DNA from 2 places in the Cellulomonas sp. NEAU-ZC6 genome. Region 1 is predicted to be linked to the other one. Evidence: predicted binding sites of a transcription regulator. Region 1 holds the regulator's gene; the other holds the start of a gene.
The links. Region 1 encodes LexA, which represses DNA repair genes until DNA is damaged. Its sites were predicted from a motif close to TCGAACANNTGTTCGA; they were not measured.
Positions count from the first base shown of each region.

Region 2: a site for LexA is predicted at 1,240-1,255, ahead of uvrA (excinuclease ABC subunit UvrA). Genes of this name have one in related genera too.

Region 1 covers NZ_JBXFYH010000003.1:452,413-455,818, forward strand. The annotation lists gene AC1050_RS15625 (aminotransferase class V-fold PLP-dependent enzyme) at 1-951, shown strand, start outside; gene lexA (transcriptional repressor LexA) at 1,006-1,764, opposite strand; gene AC1050_RS15635 (LysM peptidoglycan-binding domain-containing protein) at 2,180-2,431, shown strand; gene nrdR (transcriptional regulator NrdR) at 2,871-3,401, shown strand.
Region 2 covers NZ_JBXFYH010000001.1:247,479-250,884, forward strand. The annotation lists gene AC1050_RS01090 (glycoside hydrolase family 15 protein) at 1-1,183, opposite strand, end outside; gene uvrA (excinuclease ABC subunit UvrA) at 1,286-3,406, shown strand, end outside.

The DNA.
Region 1 (3,406 bases):
GGTGGCGGCATCGACGTGCCCCGCTACGAGGCCGCGGTCGCGGCGGCGCGCAGCCGGTTCGCCGCGCTCGTCGGTGTGACGGCGGACCGGGTCGCCATCGGGTCCCAGGTGTCGGCCATGGCGTCGGTCGTCGCGGCCTCGCTCCCGGACGGCGCCCGGGTGGTCTGCGTGGCCGGCGACTTCAGCTCGGTGGTGTTCCCGTTCCTCGCGCAGGGGCCCCGGCTGGAGGTCCGGCACGTCCCCGCCGACCGCCTGGCCGCGGAGGTGCTGGCGGGCGCCGACCTGGTCGCCTACTCCCTGGTGCAGTCGGCCACGGGCGCGGTGCTGGACGACGACGCGGTCCTGGCCGCGGCCCGGGCGGTCGGGGCCCGCACGCTGTGCGACCTCACCCAGGCGGCGGGCTGGCTCCGGGTGGACGCCGGCCGGTACGACGTCAGCGTCACCGCGGCGTACAAGTGGTTGTGCGCGCCGCGCGGCACGGGGTTCCTGACCGTCCGCGAGCAGGTCCAGGAGGCCCTGCTGCCGACCCAGGCCGGCTGGTACGCCGGCGACGACCCCTGGGCGTCGTGCTACGGGCCGCAGATGCGACTGGCGGGCGACGCGCGGCGGTTCGACGTCTCGCCCGCCTGGCAGGCCTGGCTCGGGGCGGCCGAGTCGCTGGCCGCCTTCGACGGGGTCGACCCCGACGCGGTGCAGGCGCACGCCGTCGGGCTGGCGGACGCGTTCCGCGCCGGGCTCGGCCTCGCGCCGGGCGGCAGCGCGATCGTCACCCTGCCCGACCCGGACGGCGCCCTGCGGGCGGACCTGGAGCGCGCCGGCTGCCGCGTCGCCGGGCGGGCCGGCCGGGTGCGGCTGGCGTTCCACGCCTGGAACGACGCCGCCGACGTCGACGGCGCCCTGGCCGCGCTGGCCGCGCTGGCCGCACGGACGGTGCCCGCGCCCGGGACCTGACCGGGCCCCGGGACGTGCCCCGGGGCGCGGCGCGCGGCGCGCCCCGGCCGCGGGTCAGAGGCTGCGGAGCACGGAGACGACGCGGCCGAGCACCTCGGCGTGGTCGCCGTCGATCGGGGAGTACGCGGCGTTCTGCGGCAGCAGCCACACGTGCCCGTCCGCGCGCTTGAGCGTCTTCACGGTGGCCTCGCCGTCCAGCATCGCGGCGACGATCTCGCCGTTCTCGGCGACGGGCTGGCGGCGGACGACCACCCAGTCCCCGTCGCAGATCGCGGCCTCGATCATCGAGTCCCCGACCACCTTGAGCAGGAAGAGCTCACCGGCGCCGACCAGCTGGCGGGGGAGCGGGAACACGTCCTCGACCAGCTGCTCGGCGAGGATCGGCCCGCCGGCGGCGATGCGGCCGACCACGGGCACGTAGGCCGCCTCGGGCGCGCCGTCGCGCGCCGCGGAGTCCTCGTCGCCGATGCCGAGCGCGCCGGGCAGCGTGGCGACCCCGCGGGAGTCGTCGGGCTGGACGACCTCGATCGCGCGCGGCCGGTTGGGGTCGCGGCGCAGGAAGCCCTTGCGCTCCAGCGCGGTGAGCTGGTGCTTGACGCTGGACGGGCTGGTGAGGCCGACCGCGTCGCCGATCTCGCGCATGCTCGGCGGGTAGCCGCGCGACTCGACGGAGGCGCGCACCGTCTCGAGCACGAGCCGCTGGCGCGGCGTGAGGCCGTCGCCGTCCCCGAGGTCGACCACGGAGGCGCCCGTGGCCGCCGGGCCGGCTCCCGCCGTCGTGCCCGCCGCGGCGCCCGTTCCGTCGCTGGTCATGTCCGCTCCCGTCCGTCCGCCCTGGTCAGAGCGCCCACGCGTCCGTCGCGGGCGACCTGTCGGGCGGGCGTGTCAGTGCCTCGTGGTGCGCTGTACCCGACGTCGACGAGCGTAGGGCGCGGGGCCGGTGGTTTCAAACACCTGTTCGATCGTGTCTCGACATCGGCGGCGAGTCGTGGCAGCATCGTACAGACGTTCGAACGAACACACGTTCGACCGGGCCGCAGGGCGGCCCAGGAGGGAAGTGGTGGAGATGAGCGCGGTCGCAGCACACCCGGGGATCACCTCGGGGACCCGTGCAGGCTCCTTCCGTCCGGCGCGCCCGCAGGCGCCCGTCCGGCGCGACGGGGATGCGCGCCGGGCGGGGTCGGCGCCGCAGGGTCGGCTCCACCTGACCCGACGGGGCCGCGTCGTCGTGGTGCTCCTCGGCCTGGCGGTCGTGCTCGGCGGTGCCGTCGGCGGCCGCGCGGTCGCCGACGGTCCCGAGCGGGCGACCGAGGTGACGACCCACGCGGTGATGGCGGGCGAGACGCTGTGGCAGATCGCGTCGACGGTCGCCGCGCCCGGCGAGGACGTGCGGGACGTCGTCCGCTCGCTGCAGGACCTCAACGGGCTGGCCGACGGCTCGCTCCAGGCCGGCCAGGTGCTGGTGATCCCGGCGGACTGACCGCGGACTCCGCCCCGGACGGCCGCCCCGGTGGCACCACGGAGGTGCTGGTGAGGGCCACGGCGCCGGCTCACCGGATTACGACACTCGCTGCTTGCGTAATTGCGACGGCCGCCTCTAGTGTGGTGCCACCTCGAACGGCTGGCTGGGGGGCTCGCCACGAGGGACGCATCGTCGTCGTGGCTCTCGGGCCCGGCACGGAGGCGTGCAGCAACCGTCCGCGCGAGGCGAGTCGTCGCGGACGAGACGGGACGGGGGCGTCCCCACGAGGGTGGCCGCACCAGCGGCCACCCTCGTCGTCTGCCCGGCCTCGGTCGTGGCGCCGAGCCGTGTTGCGTCGTGGCGCGCGGGGGCCCTACCGTGTCCCGGTCGTCCGGACGGGCGCGGCGCAGCTGCCGTCGGCCCGCCGCGGCGACGACCCCCTTGGAGGAGGCGCCCCATGCACTGCCCGTTCTGCCGCCACGCCGACTCCCGCGTCGTCGACTCGCGCACCTCGGACGACGGTCTGTCCATCCGCCGGCGCCGGCAGTGCCCGCAGTGCAACCGCCGCTTCACCACGATCGAGACCGCCAGCCTGTCGGTCGTGAAGCGGTCCGGGGCGACCGAGCCGTTCAGCCGGGAGAAGATCGTCAACGGCGTCCGCAAGGCCTGCCAGGGCCGCCCGGTGAGCGACGACGACCTCGCCGTGCTGGCGCAGCGCGTCGAGGAGACGCTGCGCGCGAGCGGCAGCGCCGAGCTCGACGCCTACGAGATCGGGCTCGCGATCCTCGGCCCGCTGCGAGACCTGGACGAGGTCGCCTACCTGCGGTTCGCCAGCGTGTACCAGGCGTTCGACTCGCTGGACGACTTCGAGGCCGCCATCACCGTGCTCCGCGCGGAGAACGAGGTGGCCGACGCCGCCCGGCGCGCCGGCACGGACGCGGCCCCCGAGCCCGACGACGAGGACGGCGCGGGACCCGTCGCCTCCTGACGCCG
Region 2 (3,406 bases), on a different contig from region 1:
GGTGGTCGACCATGCGGGCCTGCAGCGACCAGGAGTCGGTGCTCTCCGCGATGCCCGCCGACCGCGCGAGGTCGAGGGCGGACATCACCTCGCCGAGCACGTCGTTCTGCACCTGGCCGACCGCGGCGTTGCCCACCCGCACGGGGCGGGACCCGGCGTAGCCGGGCAGGTGGTCGAGGGTGCGTTCCGGCAGGTCCCGGGCGCCGTCGACGCCGTACATGATCTGCACGTCGGCCGGGTCGCCCGCGACGGCGCGCAGCAGCCACTGCCGCCACGCCTGCGCCTCGGTGCGGTAGCCGTGCTCCAGCAGCGCCTCGAGCGTCATCGCGGCGTCGCGGAGCCAGCAGAACCGGTAGTCCCAGTTCCGCTCGCCCCCGAAGTCCTCGGGCAGGGACGTGGTCACCGCGGCGACGATCCCGCCGGTCTCGGAGTCGCTCAGCAGCCGCAGCACGAGCAGCGACCGGACCACCGCCTCGCGGTAGGCGCCCCGGTACGCGCACGCCCGGGCCCACTCGCCCCACCGGTGCTCCGTCGCCTCGATGCGGTGCGCCATCCGCGGCGCGCGCGGGACCGGCTGCCAGGACGGCGCCCAGGTGAGCGAGAGCTCGAGCGAGTCATCCTCGGCGAGCACCACGTCGTCGGCGTGCACCCGGTGCGCGCCGGCCCGGGCCGGCCGGGGCAGGCGGTCGCCGCGCAGCACCAGGCTGTCCGGGCCCGCGACGGCCTGGATCACCTCGGTGCCGCCGGCGTCCACGACGCGGTGCACCCAGGGCACGTCGCGCCCGTAGCCGAACCGCACCACCCACTCGTGCCGCACGTGCACGGTCCCGCGGGTCGCGGTGATCCGCCGGACCAGGTCGCACCGGCCGTCGCCCAGCGGCATCGCGTCGAGGAGCACCGCGGTGCCGGTCGGGGACTCGAAGGTCGTCTCCAGGACGAACGAGTCCCCGAGGTACCGGCGGGTGACCCGGGTGGCGTCGGGGACGGTCAGCAGCCACCGCCCGTGCTCGGGGCCGCCGAGCAGCGCGGCGAAGCACGCGGGGGAGTCGAACCGGGGCGGGCAGAGCCAGTCGACGGAGCCCGCGCGGGACACGAGCGCGGCGGTGCGCCCGTCTCCCAGGACGGCGTAGTCGCCGATCGGCGTGGGGTGCGTCACGGGGGTGCCGGCGGGGTCCGGGAGCATGGCCTCATCATGCGCCCCACCTGCGGCGACGCGCAGGGCGGCGGGCCGCACACCGTTCGAACACATGTGCGTCTGTCGGAGGTCGGCCGTAGAGTTGCGCGCGTGAATGATCGACTGGTGGTCCAGGGGGCCCGCGAGCACAACCTGCGCAACGTCGACCTGGACCTCCCGCGTGACAGGCTCATCGTCTTCACCGGCCTGTCCGGGTCCGGCAAGTCGTCGCTGGCGTTCGACACCATCTTCGCGGAGGGGCAGCGCCGCTACGTCGAGTCGCTGTCCGCGTACGCGCGCCAGTTCCTCGGGCAGATGGACAAGCCGGACGTCGACTTCATCGAGGGCCTGTCGCCCGCGGTGTCGATCGACCAGAAGTCGACCAACCGCAACCCGCGCTCGACGGTCGGCACCATCACCGAGGTCTACGACTACCTGCGCCTGCTGTTCGCCCGCGCCGGGACGCAGCACTGCCCGGTCTGCGGCGAGCGCGTCACCGCGCAGACCCCGCAGCAGATCGTGGACCGCCTGCTCGAGCTGCCCGAGGGCACCCGCTACCAGGTGCTGGCCCCGGTGATCCGCGGTCGCAAGGGCGAGTACGCGGACCTGTTCGCCGAGCTGCAGGCCAAGGGCTTCGCCCGCGCCCGCGTCGACGGCGAGGTCGTGCAGCTCACCGAGCCGCCCACGCTGGAGAAGAAGCTCAAGCACGACATCGAGGTCGTGGTCGACCGCCTGGTGTCCCGCGAGGGCGTGCAGCGCCGCCTCACCGACTCCGTGGAGACGGCGCTCGGCCTGGCCGGCGGCCTGCTCGTGGTCGAGATGGTCGACGCCGACAAGGACGACCCCGAGCGCGAGCGCCGGTTCTCCGAGCACCGCGCGTGCCCGAACGACCACCAGCTCACGCTGGAGGAGATCGAGCCCCGGACCTTCTCGTTCAACGCCCCGTACGGCGCCTGCCCCGAGTGCACGGGTCTCGGCTCCCGCCTCGAGGTCGACCCCGACCTGGTCGTGCCGGACGACGACCTGTCCCTGCGGGACGGCGCGGTCGCCCCGTGGGCGCAGATCTCGTCCGAGTACTTCGAGCGGGTGCTCACCGCGCTGGCCGACGACCTCGGGTTCTCGATGGACCAGCCGTGGCGCGCCCTGCCCGAGCGGGCCCGCAGCGCGGTGCTGTACGGCGAGAACCACCAGGTGCACGTCAAGTACAAGAACCGCTGGGGCCGGGAGCGGCAGTACTCGACCGGCTTCGAGGGCGTCGTGACGTTCCTCGAGCGCCGGCACGGGGAGACCGAGTCCGAGTGGAGCAAGGAGAAGTACGAGGCCTACATGCGGGAGGTGCCGTGCCCCGTGTGCGAGGGGACGCGGCTCAAGCCCGAGGTGCTGGCCGTGCTGGTCGGCGGCAAGTCCATCGCCGAGGTCTGCGCGCTGCCGATCCGCGAGGCCCGGGACTTCCTCGACACCCTCGAGCTCGGCATCCGCGAGCGGCAGATCGCCGAGCAGGTGCTCAAGGAGATCCAGGCCCGGCTCGGCTTCCTGCTGGACGTCGGCCTCGACTACCTGTCGCTGATGCGCGCCGCGGGCACCCTGTCCGGCGGCGAGGCGCAGCGCATCCGGCTCGCCACCCAGATCGGCTCCGGGCTGGTCGGCGTGCTCTACGTGCTGGACGAGCCGAGCATCGGCCTGCACCAGCGGGACAACCGCCGCCTGATCGACACGCTGACCCGGCTCCGGGACCTCGGCAACACGCTGATCGTCGTGGAGCACGACGAGGACACCATCCGCACCGCGGACTGGATCGTCGACGTCGGCCCCGGCGCGGGCGAGCACGGCGGCCGCGTCGTGCACTCCGGCGACCTGCAGGGCCTGCTCGACTCCCGCGAGTCGGTCACCGGCGCGTACCTGTCGGGCCGCCGGCAGATCCCGATGCCCGCGAAGCGGCGCAAGGTCGACAAGAAGCGCCAGGTCACGGTGCACGGCGCCCGCGAGCACAACCTGCAGAACGTCGACGTCTCGTTCCCGCTGGGCACGTTCACCGCGGTGACCGGCGTCTCGGGCTCCGGCAAGTCGACGCTGGTCAACTCGATCCTCTACACCGTGATGGCCAACGAGCTGAACGGCGCCCGGCGCGTCGCCGGCCGGCACAAGCGGGTCAGCGGCCTGGACCAGCTCGACAAGGTCGTGCACGTCGACCAGGGCCCGATCGGCCGCACCCCGCGGTCCAACCCGGCGACC